Regions from separate parts of the Bradyrhizobium sp. USDA 4504 genome, predicted to be linked through region 1. Evidence: predicted binding sites of a transcription regulator. Region 1 holds the regulator's gene; each other region holds the start of a gene.
The links. Region 1 encodes PhoB, which activates phosphate uptake and scavenging genes when phosphate is short. Its sites were predicted from a motif close to TGTCATNNANCTGTCAT; they were not measured.
Positions count from the first base shown of each region.

Region 2: the regulator PhoB is predicted to act here: its motif matches at 2,816-2,832, upstream of ACVMB1_RS16335 (OprO/OprP family phosphate-selective porin).
Region 3: the regulator PhoB is predicted to act here: its motif matches at 2,185-2,201, upstream of ACVMB1_RS15725 (phospholipase C).
Region 4: the regulator PhoB is predicted to act here: its motif matches at 3,492-3,508, upstream of ACVMB1_RS32785 (DUF2794 domain-containing protein).

Region 1 covers NZ_JBSSGV010000001.1:6,464,968-6,469,871, reverse strand. The annotation lists gene pstB (phosphate ABC transporter ATP-binding protein PstB) at 1-423, shown strand, start outside; gene phoU (phosphate signaling complex protein PhoU) at 530-1,246, shown strand; gene phoB (phosphate regulon transcriptional regulator PhoB) at 1,392-2,102, shown strand; gene ACVMB1_RS30415 (GcrA family cell cycle regulator) at 2,343-2,855, opposite strand; gene ACVMB1_RS30410 (aspartate aminotransferase family protein) at 3,343-4,551, shown strand; gene argF (ornithine carbamoyltransferase) at 4,551-4,904, shown strand, end outside.
Region 2 covers NZ_JBSSGV010000001.1:3,517,336-3,522,239, reverse strand. The annotation lists gene ACVMB1_RS16345 (zinc-binding alcohol dehydrogenase family protein) at 1-304, opposite strand, end outside; gene ACVMB1_RS16340 (winged helix-turn-helix transcriptional regulator) at 423-803, shown strand; gene ACVMB1_RS16335 (OprO/OprP family phosphate-selective porin) at 1,156-2,754, opposite strand; gene ACVMB1_RS16330 (DegQ family serine endoprotease) at 3,100-4,458, shown strand; gene ACVMB1_RS16325 (replication-associated recombination protein A) at 4,455-4,904, shown strand, end outside.
Region 3 covers NZ_JBSSGV010000001.1:3,395,626-3,400,529, forward strand. The annotation lists gene ACVMB1_RS15720 (cytochrome-c peroxidase) at 1-352, opposite strand, end outside; gene ACVMB1_RS15725 (phospholipase C) at 462-2,108, opposite strand; gene ACVMB1_RS15730 (alpha/beta fold hydrolase) at 2,583-3,467, opposite strand; gene hydA (dihydropyrimidinase) at 3,514-4,904, opposite strand, start outside.
Region 4 covers NZ_JBSSGV010000001.1:7,000,956-7,005,859, forward strand. The annotation lists gene ACVMB1_RS32775 (ABC transporter permease) at 1-1,816, shown strand, start outside; gene ACVMB1_RS32780 (Bax inhibitor-1/YccA family protein) at 2,051-2,842, shown strand; gene ACVMB1_RS32785 (DUF2794 domain-containing protein) at 3,064-3,435, opposite strand; gene ACVMB1_RS32790 (DUF1223 domain-containing protein) at 3,963-4,724, opposite strand.

The DNA of each region.
Region 1 (4,904 bases):
TATGAGAAGATCTCGAAGTCCGAGATGGACGACCGGGTCGAGAAGGCGCTGCGCGGCGGCGCGCTGTGGAACGAGGTCAAGGACAAGCTGAACGCCTCCGGCCTGTCGCTCTCCGGCGGCCAGCAGCAGCGCCTGTGCATCGCGCGCACCGTGGCGGTGCGTCCCGAGGTGATCCTGTTCGACGAGCCGTGCTCGGCGCTCGACCCGATCTCGACCGCCAAGGTCGAGGAGCTGATCCAGGAGCTCTCCGAGGACTACACGATCGCGATCGTCACCCACAACATGCAGCAGGCGGCGCGCGTCTCCGATAAGACCGCCTTCATGTATCTCGGCGAGCTGATCGAGTTCGACGACACCAACAAGATATTCACCTCACCGAGCGATCGGCGCACCCAGGACTACATCACCGGCCGGTTCGGTTGACCGGCGCATGATCCGGAAAAGTGGAAACCGGTTTTCCGATCAGGTCATGCTAAAATTCAGGACACGAAACCATGATCCCCGGGATCATGGTTGAGGGAGACAAGCGATGGCTTCTGAACATACCGCCAAGGCATTCGACAGCGACCTGCAGGAGTTGACTCGCCTGGTCGCCGAGATGGGCGGCCTGGTCGAACGGATGATTACCGAGTCGGTCGACGCGCTGATCCGTCGCGACGTCGCGCTCGGCAAGCGCGTGGTCGCCGCCGACATCGAGATCGACAATCTGCAGCGCAACATCGAAGAGCGGGCGGTGCTGACGATCGCCCGCCGCCAGCCGATGGCGATCGATCTGCGTGAGATCGTCAGCGCGATGCGCGTCGCCACCGACCTCGAGCGGATCGGCGACCTCGCCAAGAACATGGGCAAGCGCGTCGCGGCGCTGGAGAGCGATTTCCAGCCGCTGAAGCTGATCCGCGGCCTCGAGCACATGACCGACCTCGTGCTGTCGCAGGTCAAGTCGGTGCTCGACGCCTATGCCGCGCACGACCTGCCGGCGGCGATGAACGTCTGGAAGGGCGACGAGGAGGTCGATGCGATCTGCACCTCGCTGTTCCGCGAACTGCTCACCTACATGATGGAAGATCCGCGCAACATCTCGTTCTGCATCCATCTGATGTTCTGCGCCAAGAACATCGAGCGGATCGGCGATCACGCCACCAATATCGCCGAGACCGTGTTCTACATGATCGAGGGCCAGCAGATCACCGACAAGCGCCCGAAGGGCGACATGACCACTTTTGCCACCACGGTGCCGGGCAACTGAGGCATGATCGGCAAGCACGGAACCGGCAAGAGCGAAACTGGATGATCCTCGCGACAAATCGTTTCCGCGGGGACTATGCTCAAGGAAGTAAGCGTTTCGGTTTGCGTCTGGGCAACGGATCACCACAGAGAAAGAACTTAAACCGATGAGCGCACGCATTCTGGTAGTCGAAGACGAGGAAGCGCTGACGACGCTGTTGCGCTACAATCTCGATGCGGAAGGCTACGATGTCGAGACGGTGGGGCGCGGCGACGATGCGGATACAAGGCTGAAGGAGCGCGTTCCCGACCTCGTGGTGCTGGACTGGATGCTGCCGGGCCTGTCCGGCATCGAACTGTGCCGCCGCCTGCGGGCGCGGCCCGAGACCAAGCAGCTTCCGATCATCATGCTGACCGCGCGCGGCGAGGAAAGCGAGCGCGTGCGCGGGCTTGCCACCGGCGCGGACGATTACATCGTCAAGCCGTTCTCGGTGCCGGAGCTGCTGGCGCGGGTGAAGGGCCTGTTGCGCCGCGCCAGCCCGGAGCGGCTTGCGACCGTGCTGACCTACGGCGACATCGAGCTCGACCGCGAGAAGCGCCGCGTGGCGCGCTCGGGCCGTCCGATCGATCTCGGGCCGACCGAGTATCGCCTGCTCGAATTCTTCCTTGAGCATCCCGGCCGCGTGTTCAGCCGCGAGCAATTGCTCGACAGCGTCTGGGGCCGCGACATCTACATCGATGAGCGCACCGTCGACGTGCATATCGGCCGCCTGCGCAAGCTGCTCAATCCGGGCCGCGAGCAGGATCCGATCCGCACTGTGCGCGGCGCCGGCTACGCGCTCGACGACCGCTTTGCCAAGGCCGAGCCGCAGCCGTAACGGCCATGCGGCATTCATAAACCGCAACACGGCGTCGTCCCGGCGAAACCCGGGACCCATACGCTGCGGCCAGCGCAATCGGCACGCGGCCAGACGGCTTTCTAACAACACCCATTCGTGGTTATGGGTCCCGGCCTGCGCCGGGACGACGCTGGTGATATAGCCGGGCTGGGTCACACAAAAAAATCCCCGCTTTCGCGGGGATTTGTCTTTGAGGTCTTCCGTCGTTTTCCCGAGTGCTCACTTGATCTGCGGTTTCGCCGACGGCCGGCGGCGATCGGCGGCGGGCTGGTAGGCGACGCGCGAGTGATGCGCGCAATAGGGCAGGCCGCCGAGCGCTTTGCCGCCGCAGAAGAAGAATTCCGGGCTCGAGGGATCGCCGACCGGCCAGTGACAGGTGGCCTCGTTGAGCTCGAGCAGCGACAGCCGCTGGCTCATCGGCACCACATTGTCGTAGGAGATCGGATCGGGCTCCATCTCGGCCTCGAAGGCGTGCGCCAGCGCGGTGTTGCCGCGCGAGACCGGGCGCGCCACCCGCATCATGTGCTGGGCGGGGCGGGCCTTGCGCTGCCGCGGCGCGGCCGTGGAGGGTGCCTTGGCGCGGCCGGAGAGGCCGAGCCGATGCACTTTGCCGATCACGGCGTTTCGCGTCACATTGCCAAGTTCCGCCGCGATCTGGCTGGCCGACAGGCCGGACTCCCAGAGCTTCTTCAGCTGCTCGACGCGATCGTCGGACCAGGTCAATACAGTCATCGCATTCTTCCCTTCGCGTAGCGCCGGCCAATCATTGGAGCGGCGCTGCGAGCCAATCTGGACAAATATCCCTGCGGCCAGAATCCCTTAGCCCTCGCCGGGCACGGTGTTGCGCCCGAACGTTTACGCGAGACACAAAGGCTACTTAGAGGGTCCAGTACCGCCGCACGAGATGTCGTACCCGACAGGCCAAACGCTACAATATGGCGTGACTCTGGCGCAAGAGTCCGCGGTCGTGCGTCCACATGTTCCCACACAGTTAAGCATCGCGATGAGGCTTTTCCACCGCACCGGAATGCTCCGGATTGCGCTCGTTTCGCATTGCAGGAAGGCCACTTCGTGGCGATTGACACTTACCGACCGCAGCATAGAATGCCCGCCACGTGCCGCCCGCAAAGGCGGCCGTTTTGTTTTCCGAAGCTGGCCGTTGCTGCGCTGGCGTCAAGGCGCGCGGCAATTGTCGGCTTAAAAACCGTCAGTGATCGTCATGACCAACGCTGCCACGTCGCATCTGCTCCCCGTCTTCGCCAGGGTCGATCTCGGTTTCGAGCGCGGTGAGGGCGCCTGGCTGATCGCAACCAACGGCGACCGCTATCTCGATTTCACCTCGGGCGTCGCGGTCAACGCGCTCGGGCACGCGCATCCGCATCTCGTCAAGGCGCTGCAGGAACAGGCGACCAAGCTCTGGCACATGTCGAACCTGTTCAAGAGCCCGGACGGCGAGGTGCTTGCCGCGCGGCTGTGCGAGCAGAGCTTTGCCGACTTCGTGTTCTTCTGCAATTCCGGCGCGGAAGCGATGGAGGGCGTGATCAAGCTGGTCCGCCACTATCACTTCTCCAAGGGCCATGGCGAGCGCTACCGCATCATCACCTTCGAGGGCGCCTTCCACGGCCGCACGCTGGGCACGCTGGCGGCGACCGGCTCGGCGAAATATCTCGAGGGCTTCGGCCCGCCGATGGACGGCTTCGACCAGGTGCCGCATGGCGACATCGACGCGGTGAAGAAGGCGATCGGTCCGCACACCGCCGGCATCCTGATCGAGCCGGTGCAGGGCGAGGGCGGCGTGCGCTCGGCGCCACAGGCGTTCTTCAAGGCACTGCGCGCGCTGTGCGACGAGCACGGCCTGCTGCTCGCCTTCGACGAGGTGCAGACCGGCATGGGCCGAACCGGCGAGCTGTTCGCCTACAAGCGCACCGGCGTCACGCCGGACGTGATGTCGCTGGCCAAGGCGCTCGGGGGCGGTTTCCCGATCGGCGCGGTGCTGGCGACCGCGCAGGCCGCGGCCGGCATGGCGCCCGGCTCGCACGGCTCGACCTTCGGCGGCAATCCGCTCGCGGTCGCCGCCGCCAATGCCGTGCTCGACGTCATGCTGAAACCCGGCTTCTTCGAGCATGTGCAGAAGATGTCGCTGCTGCTCAAGCAGAAGCTCGCCTCCGTCGTCGACCGCTATCCCGGCGTGCTGTCGGAGGTACGCGGCGAGGGGCTGTTGATCGGCGTCAAGGCCGTGGTGCCGTCGGGCGACCTGATCGCAGCGCTGCGCAGCGAGAAGCTGCTCACCGTCGGCGCAGGCGACAATGTGGTGCGGTTCCTGGCGCCGCTGATCGTGACCGAGTCCGAGATCGACCAGTCGATCACCGCGCTCGAGCGCGCCTGCGCGACATTGTCGGTGGCGCAGCCGAAGAAGGCGGCTGGATAATGAGCAAGCCGGTCCGTCACTTCCTCGATATCAACGAGCTGCCGCTCGGCGAACTGCGCAACATGCTGTCCGCCGGAGCCGCCATGAAGGCGAAGCTGAAGGCGCATGAGAAGGGCAGGAAGCCGCTCGAAGGCAAGACGCTGGCGATGATCTTCGAGCGCCCGTCGACCCGCACAAGGGTGTCGTTCGACGTGGGCATGCGCCAGCTCGGCGGTGAATCCATCATGCTGACCGGCGCCGAGATGCAGCTCGGCCGCGGCGAGACCATCGCCGACACCGCGCGCGTGCTGTCGCGCTATGTCGATGCGATCATGATCCGCATCCTCAACCATGACGCGCTGCTCGAGCTCGCG
Region 2 (4,904 bases), 2.9 Mb from region 1:
ATTCCGAATTGGTGCCCTGGCGCAGGATCGAGCCCGCGTAAAACACCTCGTCGCCGGGCTTGAAGAGCGAGACGTCGGGCCCGACCGCGTCGACCACGCCGGCCGCGTCGAAGCCGAGGATCTTGTATCCGCCGTCGGTCGGCGCCGCGCGCTTGCGCACCTTGTAGTCGACCGGATTGGCCGAGATGGCCTTCACCGCGACGCGGATGTCGCGCCCCTTCGGCTCGGGCTTGGCGATCTCGAAATCGACGAGCGAATCCGCCGCCTCGATCGGCAGCGATTTTTGGTATCCGACGGCCTTCATGCCTGGTCTCCGTGGTGGGCGATTGCCTGCCGATTAACTGTCGCGCTGGCGTCCATTTGGCAAGTACTGTAAAAACAGGGAACTAGTCCCTGTTTGTATACTATTGGGAAAATACTGCATGAAACGGAAGAATTTCGCGCGCCGGCCGGGCTGCGCGGTCGAGGCGGCGCTCGACCTGATCGACGGCAAATGGAAGGGCGTGATCCTGTATCATTTGCAGGCCGGCACCCAGCGCTTCGGCGAGTTGCGGCGGCGGATGCCCGGCATCACCCAGCGCATGCTGACCAAGCAGCTGCGTGCGCTCGAGGACGATGGCCTCGTGATCCGCAAGGTCTATGCCGAAGTGCCGCCGCGGGTCGAATACACGCTTTCCGAACTCGGCGAGAGCCTGCGCCCGGTGATCGATATTCTGAAAGCCTGGGGCGAGGGCCATCAGGAGCGGCTGTCCTGCGCGCCGGCGCCGGAGGTCATTGTGAAGAAGTCGAAGCGCGCGGCCTGAAAGCATGTTCGCGCGACGCGCTCCGCTTCACCTCGCCCTGCGTGCGGGGAGAGGCATAGGCCGCCTACGGCGGCCGTTCTCAAGAACGCCGAAGCGGTGCTTCGGCTATGACGCATCGTCAGATGCGTTCCGGGTGAGGGGGAGCCTCAGCAAGCGCAGCTGCTGCCGAATACGCGGAGAGGGCCCCTCACCCCAACCTTCTCCCCGTAAGAACGGGGAGAGGGAGCGCGGCGCCGTCCTGGTCAATATTCGACCGATCTCATTCAGCTAGAAACGCGTGAACCAAACGCTCGATGAAAACGGCCGGAGCGATGCCCCGGCCGTCTATGAGTTGGTCTCAGCTCCGATCAGATCAGAACGCAACCTGCGTACGCAGCGCGACCGCGTCGAACTTCGAGCCGACGTCCGCAGCCGAGGTCGCCGAGGCCTGCTTGGCGATATCGCCGTGCAGATAGTTCAGCATGAAGCGGACGTTGTTGTTGACGTACCAGTTCAGCGCGGCGGTGTAGACGGTCTGCCGTCCACCCGCGATGCCGACCGCCTGCGCGATCTGATCGTTGAGGTCCATCGTGCTGACGCGGCCGGCGATTTCCCAGGCGCCCCAGCCGCCGCCCGCGAGCGAGAACGGATCATGCGGCTTGATCCCGCTATAGGAGGCCGTCGCCGGGTTGTAGGCGTGGTTCTCGCCGGTCAGCACATAGCCGACCTGCGCGTAACCGCCGTCGAACTTCAGGCTCGGCGCGCCGAACGGCGGCAGTCCGGTGTTCGCGGAGCGGTCGACATTGAACCAGTAATATTCGCCCTGCGCGATGAACGGGCCATAGGTCGCCGCCGCCTCGACGCCGTAGACCTGCGCGCCGGAGACATTGGCGATCGCACCGGTCGAGATCAGCGTGGTCGGATCGATGCGCAGCTCGGGCCGGTCGCTGAGCGTGAGCGTCTGCGCCTGCGTGAGCTGGTTGCGCGGCGGCTGCACCAGCCATTCCGCATCGGCGCCAATGTGTACCGAATAATTCTTGCCGCTGATCGGATTGCCGGCGACGCGGATGACCCCGCCATACTGCTCGGACGTGCCGGCCGGCGAGGCGGAGGACGCGGAGTGGATGGCGCCCGACGTCGGTCCGGTGACATAGCCGCCGATCCAGAACTGGTCGTTCCACCAGCGGGTGCCGGCGGCCGAACGGAAGTCACCGGCGGCGATGTTCTGTGCGATGATGCCGACCGAGGCGCGCTCCATGAACAGGATGTCGTTGGAGCTGGTCGCTTCGTCGAGTGTCCACGGCACGTCCATGATGCCGCCTTCGATCGCCATCTTGCCGCCGAACGGCTTGAAGCCGGTGTAGCTCAGATACGCGTTCTCGATGCCCGAGGTGCCGCCGCCGGGCAGCGATCCCGGCGCCGCGCCGCCGAAGCCGTCGGACGAGCCGCCGAAATCGTAGATCAGTGAGTAATTCCAGTCACCGAAGAACTTGCCGACGATGCCGATGCGCGCGCGGCGGACGTTCTCGCCGCTGTCGAGCTTCTGCGGTGAGGTGCCTGCGGTGTTCGGGCGATAGTCGTAGCCGCCGACATCCCAGTGCACGCGGCTCGTGATCGCAACGCAGTTCTGTTCGTCCGCGGTGCAGATCGTCGGCCGGTTGTTCGGCATCGTCACCACGACGCCGGACGGCGCGACCGGGCCCTTCACCGGGATCGCGGCGTTGGCGGTCGCCACCCGCGCGGCCTTGGCATCCGCCGCCTTCGCATTGGCGTTTGCGCTGGCTGCGCTTGCAGTATTGGCGTTGGTCTGCTTCTGCAGTTTGTCGAGCTTCTGCTCGAGCATCTTCAGCTGCTGCTTCAGCAGCGCGATCTCCGCATCGCTGCCGCCTCCGGCCGATTGCGAATAGGCCGGCGAGGCGGCAAGCGCCCCTGCCAGGCCTATGGCGATTGCACTGACTTTTGTTGCACCCATTGTGCACCCCTGTTGTGTTTGAATTCCCCACTCACTCACTGAACGGTCCTAGGAGCGTATCGTGACTGACGCACGACAGTGCTTCCGGGCATCGCAGTTCCGCTTGTGGTCCGCAGGCAACAAGCGGAGCGGCGCAGTGAGATGACAGCTATCATAGAAGCTTGGCGGCGCGCTTCAACGCGGCCGCTGCGGGTTGTGCACCGGTACGGCGGGGGGCCAGTTATCCGGCCGGGCGCCCTTCAATTGCCCGGCGAACACGCCTATATTCCGGCGTTTCCACGAGAGGTGAGAATGCTCCGACCTGTCCGCTTTGCTGCCGTATCCGCTCTGTGCACGTTGGCCTTCATGGGGAATCTTTCCGCAGCCGCGGCCCAGGACCGCCGCGTGCCGTCCTCGCAGGCCGAGCTGCAATTGTCCTATGCGCCGATCGTGCAGCGGGTGCAGCCGGCGGTGGTCAATGTTTACGCCGCCAAGACCGTGCAAAACCGCAATCCATTTCTGGATGACCCGATTTTTCGCCGGTTCTTCGGCGTGCCGGGACAGCAGCCCGAGCAGATGCAGCGCTCGCTGGGCTCCGGCGTGATGGTCGACGGCTCCGGCCTCGTAGTCACAAACAATCACGTGATCGAGGGCGCCGATCAGGTGAAGGTCTCGCTCGCCGACAAGCGCGAATACGAGGCCGAGATCGTGCTGAAGGACAGCCGTACCGACCTCGCGGTGCTGCGCCTGAAGGACACCAACAAGGAGAAGTTCGCGACCCTCGACTTCGCCAATTCCGACCAACTGCAGGTCGGTGACGTCGTGCTCGCGATCGGCAATCCGTTCGGCGTCGGCCAGACCGTGACGCACGGCATCATCTCGGCCCTGGCGCGCACTCAAGTCGGGATCACGGATTATCAATTCTTCATTCAGACCGACGCCGCGATCAATCCCGGCAATTCCGGCGGCGCGCTGGTCGACATGACCGGCCGGCTCGCCGGCATCAACACTGCGATCTTCTCGCGCTCCGGCGGCTCGCAGGGCATCGGCTTTGCGATCCCCGCCAACATGGTGCGCGTCGTGGTGGCCTCCGCCAAGAGCGGCGGCAAGAATGTGAAGCGGCCATGGCTCGGCGCGCGGCTGCAGGCGGTGACGCCGGAGATTGCCGAGACGCTCGGGCTGAAGCTGCCGTCTGGCGCGCTGGTCGCCAACGTCGCGCCGAACAGCCCGGCGGCGAAGGCCGGACTGAAGCTCTCCGACCTGATCGTCGGGATCGACGGCACGCCGATCGACGATCCCAACGCGTTCGACTACCGCTTCGCGACCCGTCCGCTCGGCGGCAACGCGGAGATCGAGGTGCAGCGCGCCGGCAAGCCGGTGAAGCTCACCATACCGCTGGAGACCGCGCCCGACACCAACCGCGACGAGATCGTGCTGACCGCGCGCTCGCCGTTCCAGGGCGCGAGGGTCGCCAACATCTCGCCGGCGCTGGCCGACGAACTGCATCTCGACGCCGGTGCCGAGGGCGTGGTGGTGACTGATCTCGCCGGTGACGGCACCGCGGCCAATGTCGGCTTCCAGAAGGGTGACATCATCCTCGCGGTCAACAACGAGAAGATCGTGCGGACCAGCGACCTCGAGAAGGCATCGAAGACGGGGACGCGGGTCTGGCGCATCACGCTGGTGCGCGGCGGCCAGCAGATCAACGTGACGCTCGGCGGATGAGCCCCAAGCAACCGCGAGAGGCCGGCAACCTCTTTGCTGCGGCGGGGATGGAGCAGGACGCGCCGCACCCGCTGCCGGACCGGCTGCGTCCGCGCACGCTGGCCGATGTCGTCGGCCAGGATCACATCCTCGGCCCTGACGGCGCGCTGACGCGGATGCTGGAAACGCGCACGCTGGGCTCGCTGGTGTTCTGGGGGCCGCCCGGCACCGGCAAGACCACGGTGGCGCGGCTTCTGGCCGACGCCACCGAGCTGCATTTCGAGCAGATCTCCGCGGTGTTCTCCGGCGTCGCCGATCTCAAGAAGGCGTTCGATGCCGCGCGTGCCCGCCGCGAGACCGGCAAGGGCACGCTCCTGTTCGTCGACGAGGTGCATCGCTTCAACCGCGCGCAGCAGGATTCCTTCCTGCCCGTGATGGAGGACGGCACGGTGGTGCTGGTCGGCGCC
Region 3 (4,904 bases), 3.1 Mb from region 1:
CGATGCTGAAATTCGGCTGCCGCTCGAGATAGGTCAGGCCCGGCACGGCGCGTGTCCCTTGCCGGGATTGCGCGGGCCCGCCGAGCATCACCGGCCCATCATTGGGTGGCCCGTAGGCGTGGTCCGGACTGTGACAGGACGCGCATGACAATGCGCCCGACGAGGACAGCGACGCGTCGAAAAAAATCTTCTGGCCGAGCTGCGCCATGGCGGACAGCGGAGCAACAGGCGGACGCCTGAGCTGCACCGGGTTCGGATTGGTCCCCGGAAGTCCCTGCGTCTCGACGGCCGCAACGGCGCCGGCCATGCACAGCAGGCCGGCGCCGAGAAGCCACAAGGTGCGGCCATTCATATCAGATCCAGTGTCGTTAAGCGTTTTCGCGCGAACTGGAGACCAGTTCGCGCGAGCAGAACGCGTCAGGGCAGAGCTTCGGTTCTGATTGGATCAGAACCGAAGGGCGTTAGTGGTGATGGTGATCGTCCGGCGCGCTGACGATGACGGTGCCGGCGGTCGGATCGAGAAACAGCGTGTCCTGCCGGTACTCGTGGTCCTGGCCGTGGCCGCGCTCGAAGTCGAACATGTCGGCGATCGATTCGACGTTGTCGTCGAACGAGCCGCCGCCGAGACGCTGGCCGTGCAGCCAGTTGTCCTCGATGAAGCGAACGACGGAGGCCTGCGAGATGCGGGTGTGGCTGACGTAATTCCGCTTGGCGAAGGGCGAGATCACCAGGAACGGGACACGCGTACCGGGACCGCAGCGGCCGTTTACCGGCTGGCCGTTGAGGCCGTTCGGCGGCGTCTGCCTGCCGATACCGCGACCGCACTGGCCGGGACCGTTGACCTGGTCGGCGGTGGGATCATACGAGGCGCTGATCGGTGCAAGGTACTGGTGGTCGTACCAGCCGTCGGAGTCGTCATAGGTGATGATGACGGCGGTCTCGCCCCACTCCTTCTGCTTCTGCAGGAAGTTGATCAGCTCGACATTGCCGGCCTGCTCATCGAGCGGATCGGAGTTGCCGGGATGACCGTCCTGATAGGCCGGCATCTTGATGTAGGAGACGGCCGGGAAGTTGCCGGCCTTCACCGAAGCATAGAAGTCCTCGAGATCGTAGGCGTGATTGGCCGGATCGAGCGTCTTGCTGCCGGGCACATAGGTGTGTCCGACCGCATTCACCGAGCTCGGCCGCGCATGGCTCGGGTTGGCGGTCGACTTGTAGTACTGGAACCAGGCGTGGTGCGGGATGTAGTCCACGACGGTGCCGTTGACGTTGCTCGAGAACGTGCTGCGGCCGCAGTTGGTGGTGCCGTTGCTGTTCTTGAGCGTCAGGTCGAAGCCGCCCATGAAGCTGCCCCAGCTAATCTGCTCGGCATTGAGCAGGTCGCCGATGTTCTTGCTGGTCATCAGGACCTGGCTGGTCGTGCTAGAGCAGGCATCGTAGGCAGGGTCGGTATCACCGATCAGCGTCAGGCCGCCCTGGCCGTCGGCGATCGAAGATGACGAGCCGACGATGTTCTGCGCGCCGTTGGTCTGGCCGGAGATCACCTCGAGCGCGCCGGGCGTCGACGGACCAAAGGTGTCGGTCCAGCTATTGTCGCTCATCGCGAAGTTCTGGGCATAATTCCAGAACGCGGTGACGGTGTTGCCGTCGAAATAGCCCATCACCTGCCCGTTGGTGCCGAACGCGCCGACGCCGCCGGCGGTGCCGCGACCGGTGAATTTCGGAAACAGGTCTTCCTTGCCGTTGTCGACTGCCTGCTGCTCGGGCGTGTAGGCGTGGTTCTGCGACTTGGTGTTGGCCTGGGTGCGGTCGAGGCGGAACGGATTGGTTGCGCCGGTGCCGTTGGCCGGATTGGTGTTCGGGTTATTGGTCAACAGATTGGCGCTGGCGAGATTGTTGACCTTCGGCGTATGCGGCTTCGCCGTGAACGGAATCGAGCCGGTCGGGTTGGTCGCAACCGGGTAGGTTGCGAAGTAGTGATCGAACGAGCGGTTCTCGTTGAAGATGACGACGAGATGCTTGATCGGCGTTTGGGTGTGGATGTCGTGCGGATGATGATCGTGGCCGTTATTGCCCTTGTTGTCGTCCTGAGCGGCGGCGCTGCACATCACCGCAGCGGCAGCAACCAGACAGACTCCGACCGTCGAAAGAAATTTGGCTTTCACCGTAGTGCCCCTTTTTATTTTTAAGGATTTATGACGTCGACCTGCGACAAGTTATCCACCACCGATGACAGCGCTGTGTCGGTCGAATGAATGCGACGAACGATGATGCGCGCTCATGTCCGCATCGGTTGCAGATACCGGGGGACCAATCTTTGCGCGCATGACAGACGCCCTCCTCTTCCGTCTCACGCGATCGGCTATCTGTGGACGCGGTTTCGGTCACAAGACATGGAATTGAACGGATCGCGTTGGAGATGACTGCAGCAGCCAGCAATCATGCGAACAGGTTGTGCACCGCCGGCTGTCGCGGCTTGCTCACGCCCGAAAAAAATCCGCGCCTTCCGGGGATGTGTCCCGAAAAGCGCGGATGCTTGGTCTGGTGGCGGATGAAGGCCGCGATTCAACTCGGCGTGAAGCCTACCCCTTCATTCCCGTGATCGAAGCACTGACCGCGCGCGGATCGCGCTGCGGCCAGCGGCCGCTCTCGACCTGCGCCAGGAATTCGCCGACGATCCGGTTGTATTCGTCGGGCTCCTCGATGTTGATGGCGTGGCCGCAGTTCGGCATCACCGCGAGCGCGGCAGACGGGATGCTCTGCTTCATCAGGATGCCCGGCAGCAGGCAAGGCCAATCCTCGTCGCCGGTGATGATCAGCGTCGGCACCTTGATCCGCTTCATCTCGTCGACCAGCGTGTAGAGCGAAGGGCGCTCCTTCTGTATGCCCTGCTGGGTGTTGGCCGATCCCACCGCCGAATGCTCGGCCAGCATGGCCTTGAACTCGGCATGGCCGCGCGGGTCCTTGTTCTCGTACTGCACGCGGGTCGGCCCGTAGGCGTAGCGCTCGGCGAAGGTCGGCATGCCCTCCTTGCGGATCATGCCCGCGATCACGTCGGCCTCGGCGCGAAACGTCTCGCGCTTATCGAGCTCGGCGCCGTAGCCGCAGCCACCGATGCATAGCGACAGCGCCCGATCAGGGTGACGTAATCCGAAATGCAGCGTCGCAAAGCCGCCCATCGACAGACCGACGATATGCGCCTTCGGCGCGCCGATATGATCGAGCACCGCCAGGATATCGTCGGCGGCGCGCGCCTGCGAATAGGACGAGACCTGCTCCGGCACATCCGACGGCGGAAAGCCGCGCGCATTGTAGGCGATGGTCCGGAAGCGCTTGCCGAAGTGCCGCATCTGCGGCTCGTAGCTGCGCAAGTCGCCGGCGAACTCGTGAACCAGGATCACCGGATGCCCCGATCCGGTCTCCTCGAAATAGAGCCGCACTCCGTCGTCTGTCACAGCATAGGGCATGTTGATCTCCTGCCTTCTCTCTTTGCTTGTTACGGATTTGGTCGCGTTACGGAATGGCCTTCGGCGGCTTGGCGCGGGGCAGATAGGTGCCGTGGTCCTTGCCGCCAATGAGCGTACCGTTATCGACGACGACCTTGCCGCGCACCATGGTCAGCACCGGCCAGCCCGTGACCTCGAGCCCCTCATAGGGCGTGTAGTCCGCGCCGTCGTGGATCAACTCGTGACGGATCGTCACCTTGCGCTTCGGGTCCCACAGCGCGATGTCGGCATCCGAGCCGACCGCGATCGTACCCTTGCGCGGATAGAGGCCGTAGATCTTGGCATGGTTGGTGGCGCTGAAGGCGACGAAGCTGTTGAGGTCGATCCGCCCCTTCACCACGCCTTCGGAGAACAGGATCGGCAGCCGCGTCGCCACGCCCGGGATTCCGTTTGGCACCCAGCGGAAGCTGGTACGTCCCTTCGGCGCAAGCTTGCCCTGCGGGTCGTCGTAACGGAACGGACAATGGTCCGACGAAAACACCGAAAACACCTTCTGCTGCAGACCTTCCCAGCAGGCCTGCTGGCTGGCGACGTCGCGCGGCGGGGGCGAGCAGACGTATTTTACGCCTTCCATGTTGAGCTGATCGAGATCCTTTTCGGTCAGCATGAGGTATTGCGGACAGGTCTCGCCCATGACCCGCAAGCCCCTTTGCTGCGCGCGCCGGATTTCGTCCATCGCCTCGCGGTTCGAGACATGCACGATCATGATCGGCACGTCGACGAGCTCGGACAGCGAGATCGCGCGATGGGTGGCCTCGCGCTCGACCGGGATCGGCCGCGAGGTCGCATGGAAGCGCGGCGCGGTGTTACCGGTCCGTTCGAGCTGGTCGGTCAGGAAGCGGATGGCGTCGAAATTCTCCGCATGCACCATCAGCATGGCGCCGGTCTCGCGCGCGACCGACATGGTCTCGAGCAACTCCCGGTCCGACAGCGCGAGGCCCTCATAAGTCATGAAGACCTTGAGCGAGGTGTAGCCGTCCTCGACCAGGGCCGGCAGCTCCTGGCCCAGCACATGCTCGGTCGGATCGGTGAGGATGAGATGGAAGGCGACGTCGACATGGCACTCGCCTTCGGCCAGCGAATGGTAATGCTTCAGCGCCTCGCGCAGGGTCTGGCCCTTCTCCTGCAGACAGAACGGCAGCACGGTGGTGTTGCCGCCGAAGGCCGCCGATCGCGTGCCGCTGGCAAAACCGTCGGCCATTACGATGCCGTCGCCGGACGGCTGGGCGAAGTGGACATGGCTGTCGATGCCGCCGGGCAGCACCAGGCGGTCGGTGGCGTCGATGATCGTGGCTGCATCGCCGAGATCATGGCCGAGCGCCGTGATCTTGCCGCCGCGGATACCGACGTCGCAGGCGAAGGTGTCGGCCGCGGTCACCACGATGCCGCCGCGGATAA
Region 4 (4,904 bases), 540 kb from region 1:
GGAGCTCCGCAGCCGCAGCAATGCCTCGCCGCAGCTCGAGCGCACCATCAACCGCTTCACCCAGTTCCTGACCCTGGTCGGCCTCGCGGCGCTACTGGTCGGCGGTGTCGGCGTCGCCAACGCGGTGAAGAGCCATATCGACCGGCGCCGCGACGTCATCGCTTCGTTCAAGGCGCTCGGCGCCACCGGCCGCGACGTCTTCACGATCTACTGCACGCAGGTGGTGGTGCTGGCCGGGATCGGCTCGGCGATCGGGCTCGTGCTCGGCGCCGCGCTCCCCTTCGTCATCGTCGGCCTGTTCGGCAAGCTGCTGCCGCTGCCGGTAGTGCCCGCGCTGCATCCCGACGAGCTCGCGCTGTCCTTCCTCTACGGCCAGCTCACCGCGCTGGCGTTCGGGCTGTGGCCACTCGGCCGGGTGCATGACGTGCCGGTCGCGGCGCTGTTCCGCGAGACCGTCGCCAGCGAGTGGCATCGCCCGCGCTGGAGCTATCTGGCGCTGATGGCCGTGGTGATCGCGCTCCTGATCGGAGTCGCGATCGGGCTTGCCTATGACAAGCGGGTCGCTGCCGTGTTCGTCGCCTCGTCGATCGCGGTGTTCCTGCTGCTGCGCGGAATCGCCGAGCTCCTGATGGCGGTGGCGCGGCGGCTGCCGCGCAGCCGCATGACCATGCTGCGGCTCGCGATCGCCAACATCCACCGGCCGGGCGCGCTGACGCCGTCGGTGGTGCTGTCGCTGGGGCTCGGGCTGGCGGTGCTCGTCACCATCACCCAGATCGACGGCAATCTGCGCCGGCAATTCCTGGCCGCCCTGCCGGAGCGGGCGCCGTCGTTCTTCTTCATCGACATCCCCTCCACCGAGGCCGACCGCTTCAATGCCTTCCTGGCGAAGGTCGCCGCCGGCTCGACCGTCGAGGATGTACCGATGCTGCGCGGACGGATCGTGGCCGCGCGCGGCGTCAAGGCCGACCAGCTCAAGCCGTCGGTCGATTCGGAGTGGGTGCTGCAGAGCGACCGGGGCCTGACCTACACCGGCGAAATTCCCAAGGGCTCGAAGATCGTCGAGGGCGAATGGTGGGGGCCGGACTACAGCGGGCCGCCGCTGGTCTCGATGGAGAAGAAGATCGCCGACGGCCTGTCGTTGAAGATCGGCGACGAGATCGTCGTCAACGTGCTCGGACGCGACGTGCCGGCGAAAATCGCCAACCTGCGCAACATCGACTGGCAGGGCCTCGGCATCAATTTCGTGCTGGTGTTCTCGCCGAATGCCTTCAGGGGTGCGCCGCACAGCCATGTCGCGACCCTGACGGAACCACACGCCGATTCCGCCGACGACGCGCGCATCATCAAGCAGGTCGCCGACGCGTTCCCGATGGTGACCAGCGTGCGGGTCCGCGAGGCGCTGGAGACGGTCGGCAGCGTGGTCAGCAATCTGGTGCTGGCGATCCGCGGCGCCAGCGCCGTGACGCTGATCTCCGCGATCCTGGTGCTCGGCGGCGCGCTCGCCGCCGGACACCGCCACCGCGTCTATGACGCCGTGATTCTCAAGACGCTCGGCGCCACGCGGGTGCGACTGCTCGGCGCCTACGCGCTGGAGTATCTGATGATCGGTTTTGCAACCGCGGTGTTCGGGGTGATCGCCGGCTCGATCGCGGCCTGGCTGATCGTGACTAGGCTGATGACGCTGAGTTTTATCTGGCAGGCCGGCAGCGCCGCGCTGGTCGTGGTCGCCGCGCTGGTCGTCACGGTCGGACTGGGGCTCGCCGGGACGCTGCTCGCGCTAAACCAGAAGCCGGCCTCAGTGTTGCGGAATTTGTGACAAAATGTAGCGGCGCGAGCGCCGTTTTTGCCTATGATGCTAGGGCAGAGCGACATTCGGCCGCGCGTGGAAGCTTGCGTCGGATGTGTTAATTTCCCACATACCAATCGGGTCGGATAGTCGGTTTGAATGACACGGAATTAATGTTCCGCAAACCGAGCCATCTGAGATAGATTTACGACCGGCGCCGCAAATCCCTTGCGCTCCACCGGGACCAACCACGGGAATTCGACCATGTCGGACCTAGACCGCAACTACGCTTCTCCTTTCGGCCGGGCCGCCGGGCGCATTGACGCTGCGGCCGTCGACGCCGGTCTGCGCGCCTACATGCTGCGCATCTACAACTACATGAGCATCGGCCTGGCCATCACCGGCCTCGCCGCGCTCGGCGTCTACATGGGTGCGGTGACGACCGACCAGTCGGCCGCCGTCGCCAAGTTCGGCAACGCCTATCTGACGCAGTTCGGCTACGCGATGTTCGTGAGCCCGCTGAAGTGGCTGTTCATCCTCGCCCCTCTGGCGATGGTGTTCGTCATCTCGGCCGGCATCAACCGCCTGCAGCCCGCGACCGCCCAACTCCTGTTCTGGGTGTTCTCGGCGCTGATGGGTCTGTCGCTGTCGTCGATCTTCCTGGTGTACACGCACACCTCGATCGTGCGCGTGTTCTTCATCACCGCGGCAACGTTCGGTGCGCTGAGCCTCTACGGCTACACCACCAAGCGTGACATGAGCGGCATGGGCTCGTTCCTGTTCATGGGTCTGATCGGCATCATCATCGCGAGCCTGGTCAACCTGTTCCTGGCGAGCTCGGCGCTGCAGTTCATCGTGTCGGTGGTCGGCGTGCTGGTGTTCGCGGGCCTCACCGCCTGGGACACCCAGCGGCTGAAGAACGACTACATCTACGGCTACGCCTCGCAGGGTGGCGTGATGGCAGAGCGTGCGGCAATCACTGGTGCGCTGTCGCTCTACCTGAACTTCATCAACCTGTTCACGCTGCTCCTGCAGCTGCTCGGCCAGCGCGACTAAGCGCCTCGAGCGAGCCGATCAAATCCAAGCCCCGGCCATTCCGCCGGGGCTTTTCTTTTGGGCGAGGCGAGATGTGATGTAGCCCGGATGAAGCGCAAGCGAAATCCGGGATAGGCTCATCCGCGGCTTCAACGGCCCCGGATTGAGCGGAGCCTGCCATCGAGCGCGTTCGCGCGGCCCGTTGGCTCCATCCGGGCTGCAAGCAGACTGACCTGACGCGCTTAGACCAGCGACAGCTTGCGGTCGATCACGAACAGCACGCGTTCGAGTTCATGGCCGCGGCGCAGGATCAGGCCGGTCGCGGAAATCACGCTGTACATGCCCTGCTTGCGCGCAAGCCGGGGGTCCTTCTCGATCCGGTAGATCGGCACTTCCGACGCGCGCCGGAACACCGAGAACACGGCCCGATCCTTCAGGAAGTCGATCGCATAATCGCGCCACTCGCCGTCGGCGACCATGCGGCCGTAGAGATTGAGAATGCGGTTGAGTTCAAGTCGATTGAAAGTCACGCGATTGGGCTGAGGGGTCGCGGCGGCGGTGCGCGCCGCGGCACGACTCCCGCTCGGATCAGTGTCCTCCGAGATCAAACTCATCGAGCGCCTCCTGTCACCTCGGTGGCGATCGGGTTCCGAAGGCCCCTCTTCGGGATCGTCACGAGAGTGACATGATCGCGCTAAGCGCGCGGGCCCGCAAGGGGCCAATCGCAATGCAACCGGGCCTTAACCACCGCCGCGCGCGGCGGATTGTCCGAAAAACCGCAGAGTCACGGGAACGTTAGCGGAATCATATTGCTGCCCCACTTCCGCCCATCGCCCGCCCCGCTGCCCTGCGAAAAGGAAACCCTGCGTTGGCCCGGTCCTTTCGGTTCCGGATTCCTCAGCCCCCAGCCCCCCGGGGCCGTCGGGATCGGGCCTGTTCGCAGGGGAGTCAAATCCCAACACTGGGCCAACGAAAGTTGGTCCTTTTTGTTTTGGGGCCTGCGCAAGCGAGACGCGCGCGCCAAGCACCGGCGCCTTCCTTTCGGCAGATCACTGAATGCAGGTTTGTCGCCATGCGGCTGCACGAAAACATGCGTGCGACCGGCGGAAGCCAGCGCATCGCGCCTTACCGCAGCGAGGCGCTAGTGAAGTGAGGTGAAGGCAGCGCCGAGCATCGGGCCCGGCTTGTCGCGGTTGCCGTCCTGGACGTACACCGCCGCAGCATCGACACCGTCACGCGTGATGTTCTCCAGCGGCACGGTCCAGCTCCCGGACGAACCGTTCCAGTCACCGACCTTGAGGAGATTGCGCACGACGTTGTGGTAGGTGATCTCGCGGCCGCGGTTCTCGCCGCGCGCGATCGAGATCGGCACCGACTTCGAGATCGAGCAGATCCAGACCTCGCCGCGCGACACGGCCGGCGACTTCGATGCGGCGACCGACACGTTGATCTGCTTTCCGCTCAGCGTCATCGTCACGGGCACCGACATCACGCTGCCGCTCCTTTCGGTGTCCTTGATGGCGTCCTCGATACTGGCGCGATCGCTGCCGATCACATGCGCGGAGCCATTGATCACGGCTTGCGGCGTGTAGACGTCGCGGTCGCCGCGAACATGCGAATAGGCCTTCTGGCGCGCGCTGAAACGGGAATCGGCCAGCGTGTCCTTCCAGCCGAGATAGTCCCAATAGTCGATCGGCATGCTCAGCGCGATGACGTTGGGGTCCTTCGCGAGGTCACCGATGATCTTGTCCGCGGGCGGACAGGACGAGCATCCCTGCGAGGTGAAGAGTTCGACGACGGCACGCGGATCGGCGTGGGCGGGGCGGATGATCGCGACGATTGCGCAGATACCAAGGGCGCTGGACCATCGCGAGATACAGTTATAGGCCATCATCGCTGTCATACTGCGAACCAGTCGTGATGATTTCCATCCGTAATTGTACGGAGCATGAAGTCTGTCCCTGAACTTGCGTGCCCCAAAACGCGAGAAAGCGGCCTTTTCATAGGCCGCCTTCTTTTTAGCCGCTACTCACTAAGCAGTGAGGCACCGATCACAAATCCGCGTTGGAGCATGGTCCGGAAA